2 regions of the Bradyrhizobium sp. CCBAU 53340 genome follow, and region 1 is predicted to be linked to the other one. Evidence: riboswitches for the same ligand, from Rfam matches in the RefSeq annotation. Region 1 holds a riboswitch; the other holds the start of a gene.
The links. Region 1 has a riboswitch for cobalamin ahead of XH89_RS24905 (DUF1636 domain-containing protein). Riboswitches for the same ligand answer to the same signal wherever they lie in the genome.
Positions count from the first base shown of each region.

Region 2: another riboswitch for cobalamin. It lies ahead of XH89_RS18585 (TonB-dependent receptor plug domain-containing protein); the one in region 1 lies ahead of XH89_RS24905 (DUF1636 domain-containing protein).

Region 1 covers NZ_CP030055.1:5,202,522-5,206,017, forward strand. Annotated here, with positions in the region: gene cobW (cobalamin biosynthesis protein CobW) at 1-874, opposite strand, end outside; gene XH89_RS24905 (DUF1636 domain-containing protein) at 871-1,245, opposite strand; cobalamin riboswitch at 1,341-1,563, opposite strand; gene cobO (cob(I)yrinic acid a,c-diamide adenosyltransferase) at 1,604-2,263, shown strand; gene XH89_RS24915 (cobyric acid synthase) at 2,269-3,496, shown strand, end outside.
Region 2 covers NZ_CP030055.1:3,911,284-3,914,779, reverse strand. Annotated here, with positions in the region: gene XH89_RS18585 (TonB-dependent receptor plug domain-containing protein) at 1-1,353, opposite strand, end outside; cobalamin riboswitch at 1,548-1,763, opposite strand; gene XH89_RS18580 (hypothetical protein) at 1,839-2,060, opposite strand; gene XH89_RS18575 (hypothetical protein) at 2,200-2,460, opposite strand; gene XH89_RS18570 (hypothetical protein) at 2,577-2,789, opposite strand; gene XH89_RS18565 (hypothetical protein) at 3,005-3,181, opposite strand; gene XH89_RS18560 (adenylate/guanylate cyclase domain-containing protein) at 3,291-3,496, opposite strand, start outside.

The DNA.
Region 1 (3,496 bases):
CGACTGCGATATAGCCTTTTACGCGCAGCACGTTTTGCTCACGCGCCAGCTTCTGCACCGATGCGACCAGCGCGTCGACGTCAGTCACTTCAGGAAGATCGATCACGACAGAATTGAAATCATCGTGCTCGTGATCCTCCTCGCCGTCATGATGCGAGGGACGTGCGGCGAGATCGTTCTCGGCGGCGGCGCCGAGGCCGAGGATGACGCGCGCGTCGATCGCACCATCGGTGATGGGCAGCATCGGCACGCGGCGCGGCATCTCCGCGGTGATCGCGGCCTTGGCGGCCTCGATGCCCGCAGCGCCCGCGAGATCGGCCTTGGTCAGCAGCACGATATCGGCGCAGGCGATCTGGTCCTCGAACACTTCCGACAGCGGCGTCTCGTGATCGAGACTTTCGTCCGCCGCGCGTTGCGCTTCGACAGCATCCGGGTCCGGCGCGAAGCGGCCTGCGGCGACGGCCTCGGCATCGACGAGCGCGATCACGCCGTCGACCGTGATGCGCGAGCGGATCTCCGGCCAGTCGAACGCCTTCAGCAGTGGCTTCGGCAGCGCGAGGCCCGAGGTCTCGATCAGGATGTGATCCGGCCGCACCGGCCGCGCCAAGAGCTGCTCCATGGTCGGAATGAAATCGTCGGCGACGGTGCAGCAGATGCAGCCATTGGCGAGCTCGACGATGTTCTCTTCCGGACAATTCGCGTCGGCGCAGGACTTCAGGATCTCGCCGTCGACACCCTCGCTGCCGAACTCGTTGACGAGCACTGCGAGCTTCTTGCCGCCCGCATTGGTCAGCAGATGCTGGATCAGCGTGGTCTTGCCGGAGCCGAGAAAGCCGGTGACCACGGTCACAGGGACTTTTGCGAGCGAGTTCATTCGGCGGCCTCCGGCAACACGGCGATGGGGGGAATGCGGGCAAGCGACTGCTTGCGGAAGATTTCAGGCCGGCTACGCCAGGGCACGAGACCATCGGGCGCGGCAGCATAGGCGGCGGCGCCCGCGACAACGTCCTGCGCGTTGGCATCCGACAGCCGGCCATAGACATAGGACCAGCGGCCGGGCGCGCTGAGCGCGACCGAGCAGCCCTGGCTGCATGCAGACAGGCATTCGACGGGAACCACGCTGACGCCGTCAGGCACGCCGGCCTCAAGGATCGCACCATGCAGGCGCTTGCCGGGCGTGGTCTCGCCCTCGCCGAGCGTCTGGCCGGCGCGGCAGGTGATGCAGACGTGCAGTGTAACGGTCATCGCCTCTTCCAGAAGTATCAGCGGGAGGCGAAGAGGCCCACGAACCGTTCTTGCGAAGGCCCGTTTCCCCGTCGCGGAACACCCCGTCCGCCGGTCCAAAAATCGTCCACGTTGGCAGGTCTCCCGGCTTGCGGAGCAGGGCTTTGCCCTTCGATCCCCGCCTTCCCGATTCCCCTGGGGGGATCAGTGGCTTTGGGCATCTCTCCGGTCACGGTCGCGGGGGCGGCTGCATTTTGGACCCAAATCTTGCCGATTCGGACCCTATCGCATTCCCTCTTCGCCTGTCATAGGACAGGAACCAACGCCGGGCCACCATTTGCCCCCGGCTGCCTCTTGTCAAGCCGAAGGACCGGATACGATGACGCCTGAACCGGAGCCCCAAACGGCCGACGAAACCGACGCCAAGACTGCTGTCACGACCGATGCCAAGCACGCCGCGAAAATGGCCAAGATCAAGGTCGCCCGCGACAAGATCATGGCGACCAAGAGCGGCGAAAAGGGCCTCATCATCGTCCATACTGGCGCCGGCAAGGGCAAGTCGTCCTCGGCCTTCGGCATGATCGTGCGCTGCGTCGCGCATGGCTTCCCCTGCGCGGTCGTGCAGTTCATCAAGGGCGCCTGGGATACCGGCGAGCGGCGCCTGCTCACCGGCCATTTCGGCGAGCTCTGCCAATTCCACGCGATGGGCGAAGGTTTTACCTGGGAGACGCAGGATCGCGCCCGCGACATTGCGGCCGCGCGCGCCGGTTGGGAGAAGGCCAAGGAATTGATCGCGGATGAACGGCTGCGCATGGTCGTGCTCGACGAGATCAATATCGCGCTGCGCTACGACTATCTCGACATCGCGGAGGTCGTCGATTTCCTGAAGACGTCGAAGCCGCCAATGACGCATGTCGTGCTCACCGGACGCAATGCCAAGGACGAGCTGATCGAGATCGCCGATCTCGTCACTGAGATGACGCTGGTGAAACATCCATTCCGTTCCGGCATCAAGGCGCAAGCCGGCGTCGAGTTCTGAATTCGATGACACGCGCGCTGATGATCCAGGGGGCCGGCTCGGACGTGGGCAAGTCGCTCATCGTCACCGGCCTCGCACGCGCCTTCACGCGACGCGGCTTGCGCGTGCTGCCCTTCAAGCCGCAGAACATGTCGAACAACGCGGCCGTCACCGTCGATGGCGGCGAGATCGGCCGCGCGCAGGCGTTGCAGGCGCTCGCTGCCGGCGTCGAGCCACACACCGACATGAATCCGGTGCTGCTCAAGCCCGAGACCGACGTCGGCGCGCAGGTGATCGTGCATGGAAAGCGCATCGCGACCGCGCGCGCGCGTGAATATGCGGCGATGAAGCCTTCGTTGATGGGCGCGGTGCTGGAGAGTTTTGAGCGGCTGAAGGCGCGCGCTGATCTGGTGCTGGTCGAGGGCGCCGGCAGCCCGGCCGAGGTCAATCTGCGCAAGGCCGACATTGCCAATATGGGCTTTGCGCGCAAGGCCGACGTGCCGGTCGTGCTGGTCGGCGACATCGACCGCGGCGGCGTGATCGCCCAGCTCGTCGGCATCAAGACCGTGATCGACCCTGACGATGCCGCGATGATCCAGGGTTTCGTCATCAACAAGTTTCGCGGCGACCCCACGCTGTTCGACGATGGCTATCGACTGATCGAACAGAAAACGTCATGGCGCGGTCTTGGCGTGCTGCCCTGGTTCGCACGCGCCGGCGAATTGCCAGCCGAGGATGCACTGGGTCTGCGCGATGCGCGCAAGCCTGGCCAGACCAAGGTAGCTTGCCTCGCGCTGTCGCGGATCGCCAATTTCGACGATCTCGATCCGCTGAAGCTCGAGCCTTCAGTTGATCTCGTGATGGTGCGTCCGGGTGAAGCGATCCCTGGCGACGTCCGCCTCGTCATCATCCCCGGCTCAAAGTCCACCCGCGGCGATCTCGCCTTCCTGCGCGCGCAGGGCTGGGACATCGACCTGCTCGCGCATCACCGCAGGGGCGGCCGTGTGCTCGGCCTCTGCGGCGGCTATCAGATGCTCGGGCGCAGCGTCGCCGACCCCGAAGGAATCGAAGGCCCCGCGGGCGACACGCAGGGCCTCGGGCTTCTGGATGTCGAGACGGTCATGAGCCCGCAGAAGACACTGACACGCGTTGCGGCTGTGCACGCGGCGACGGATCAGCCGATCCAGGCTTACGAAATCCACATCGGCCGCACCGATGGACCGGATCGCGCGCGGCCGTTTGCGACACTGAACG
Region 2 (3,496 bases), 1.3 Mb from region 1:
CTTCGTATCCGTGACCGGCACGATCATCGCAGAGGCCAGGCGAAAGGTCGGGTGCTCGCCAAACCGCTCGTTGTCATCCTGCCGGACATTGGCCGTGACGAAGACCCGATCCCGGAGCTGGGACTGCAACCCCGTATAGCCGGCCTTGTTGACGTTTTGCGCGGAGACCGTCGCGGTTTGCAGAGTTTCGGTCTCGTGCTCCGCACCGATGATCACATAGTTATTGGGCGCAAGCTCAGTCGTGGTGTGCCAATCGTACTTGACACGATCGCCGGTCGTCATGGTCGGCATCGCGTCACCGGGCGAGATGTCGTCGTTGCGGTGATTGGTGTAGTTGACACCGACATAGCTCTTCATCCGCTCATCGAGCGCGGACCAGATCGCCTCTCCCCGCGTGAAGAGCTGGTGCACCGTCTGCGTGCTTTGCGCAGCCGCGGGAAAACTCGCCAATGTCACGGGATCAAACCTGTCGCCCGTAAAGTGCAGCGTGGCATCGGTGTACCGCGCAACGGCATTGAGCGTCACGGATTCGCTGACATCGGCGCCAAGCTTGGTCGAATAGGTCGTGTTGTCGTAATGGTTGCCGATCGCCTTCTGACCAGGCGGCAGCAGTTCGACGGGCGTCACCGGTACGTCGCTGGCGCGAAAATGCGCGACGTTGAAGGCGTAGTTGAAGTGATCTTGCGAACCGCTCAGCCCGGTCGTCTGGTTGAACGTACCGAACGAGCCTGCTTCGACCGAGCCCGTCGCGCGCGCCGGACCGTCGCCCTTCCGTGTCACCATGGAGATCACTCCGCCCAGCGCGTCGGCGCCGTAGAGACCGCTCTGCGGACCGCGCAACACTTCGATCTGCTCAAGGTCGGAGGTGAGCAGCTTGCCGAGATCGAACGAGCGGTTCGGGCTGCTGGAATCGCTGACGTCGATGCCGTCGATCAGCACCTTGGTATGATTTGAATTCGTTCCACGCATGAAGATCGACGTCTGTCCGCCTGGCCCGCCGGTCTGGACGAGATTGAGCCCTGGAACGGCGCTGAGCGCGTCGGACGCCGTTCGGCGCTGATCGCGCTCCATGTCCCGGGCGGTCAGGACCGTGACCGAGTTCGCAACCAGATTGGTCGGCGTGACCACGCCCGTTGGGCTGACGACGACAGTCGGAAACAAATTGGCGGCAGACACGCCGGCAACAGGGGGCGGCGCCGGCAGCGCTTCGGGTTTCGGCGGCAGAGCGCGGCGCCTCTGCACCGGCCTGTCAGGGTTACGCTGCCCGCCCAGCGGCTTGGCTGGACGTTCGGTTGACGCGACATCGATCGGCGGCAGCAGGTTGGGCGATGCCGACTGCTGTGCCTGAACCACGGAAAGATCGAGTGAGCAAAGGGAAAACGACGCGACAAGGCCGGCGCTCAAGCGCCTGGCGGCAGGGACGATGCGGGACACTCTTGTAACCTCGGTATGACGTCAGTGGCACGTCACAGCGAACGAGGTTTCACGACGGAGCGCGAACTTGCTCCGGTGAAGCTAATGCCTGTACTCCCCGACCGACATCTTCGCGTGTGACCACGGCTGACGGCAGGTCTCCTGGCTCGCGGGTCGTGACCTCTACGTCGCCTTCCCAGGACCGAGATTCCCAGTGGCATATGACGAAAGATTCGCCGCTTACAGTTGCGGGGGCAGCCGCTGCTTTGAGACAATCCCGGCGTTGGGAAAATCCCGCACAACGTTCCCTTTTGATCTCCGTAAGGAGAACCGTCGCTGGGGAATTTACGGGTCGCGCCGAGGGAGAGTCAATCTGCGTGTTGAAACAGCGTCGAAGCACCGCACCGAAGGTTGCGCTGGCTCAATCAGACCGGCTCCCGCTCCGCATGCGTCCTGATCGTTGCACGTTCGCCGGCGTCGACGAGCTGGCCGATGCCGGTTCTCCCCGCGAGTGCGCAGCGGATAATATTCTCGGCAACCGATCGTCGGAAGCCATGGTCCTCGCCGCGGGGACGATTTCGGCAGACGCGGTCCAGCGCCAGCTTCATGTTGATCCGTGTGCGGGTGTCGAAATGTTCGCTGATCATGCGCCCGGTCCCGATTGCTTTGGTGTCGAGGCGGAAACGTCAGACGCGCGACCGCAGTTCCAAAACGGGTGGGCTATGCCCGCCCTCTCGACTTAGACGGGCGGGCGATGCCCGCCCTCTTGACCTCAAAACGGGCGGGCTAGGCCCGCCCTCTTGGCCGCTGCTGGGCCTGAGCCCAAGCCGTCTTGACGTCGCGCGGCGGAACATCGATGCGCTTGATTGGTGTGAGTTCACCGGAGGCGGAGATGATGGCGGTCTCCTCGCGGCGGCAACGCGGGCACACGAAGCGCACTTCGTGCGGCGAGGCCGACCAGCTCGACCGCTTGATATTGGCGGCCATCGGCCATGCCTCGCACTGCTGGCACGACACCAGAAACCGACCGGGATCGAGCATACCCATTCCAAAGGACTCCGCGTCCTGCCGCCCTCCTCTAATGACTAACCCATGTGAATCGTTCCGGTGTCCTGGCACCGCCAAGCGACTCAGCGCTCGCAGTTCCCCGGGGCGCGGCCGTCTCACCGCGCGCCGTGGAGCGTGCAGGCCGTCGAGCAGGTGACGGTGTTGCCGTGATCGCACGCCTTGCAGGCGGCAACGCACTGGCTCATGTCACGGGGATTGTAGGAGGTGTAGGTCCGCATCGGGCAGACCGGGGTCGAGCCCGTGACGTCCTGCTCCTGGTTGCAGGCTGCCGTCAGAAGCGCAAACATGATGACCGCAAGAAGACGCATGGGATGTGACCATCGCACGAGCAACGTTGGTGGGGAACGTTGCATCGCAACCTTGCCCCAGGCATTCCCATCGCCGGGAACCGCAACGCGCGAATCCCCGTCGTCATCAAGGATGCGACTCAAATGTTAAGAACGGATTGCGACCGCACGACCGCTCCCACAGGCGCGGATGCCAAGCATCGTGCCTTGTCTGTGGCCGCAACCTGCCGCCGCTGTCAGGCGGCAGCCCTGGTCGCGATCACCTGGCGCATGTCCACCGCGAGCTGGCGATACTGCTCCCCGAGCCTCAGATAGACTTCGCGCTTGGTGCTGTCGGTGGCGAGCTTGGCAATCAGCTCGCATTCGGCGGTGAGCGTCTCGAACCGTTCCAGCCTGTCCTCGAGTTCGGTCATCGGCGTGTCCCCATCAAACGCCACAAGGACAGCAAACCTAAGCCCGGGAAATGGGTCACGGCGAACATCGTTATGAAGTAGAAATAATTATTCGCCAGGACGCAGACGGCTATTTGCTGTCCATCCACCAGGCGCCGTCCCAATCGGCCGCCGGTGGGCTCGCCTCGAATTTTGCGATGCGGGCGAGCATGGTGCGCGCAGGACCGTCGCCGGGGCAGCTCTCCAGCGCAGCCTCGAACGCGGTGCGTGCGTCGTCGAAGCGGCACCCGCGATAGGCGGCAAGGCCTTCGGCATAGTGTTTTCGCAGATCCTCTT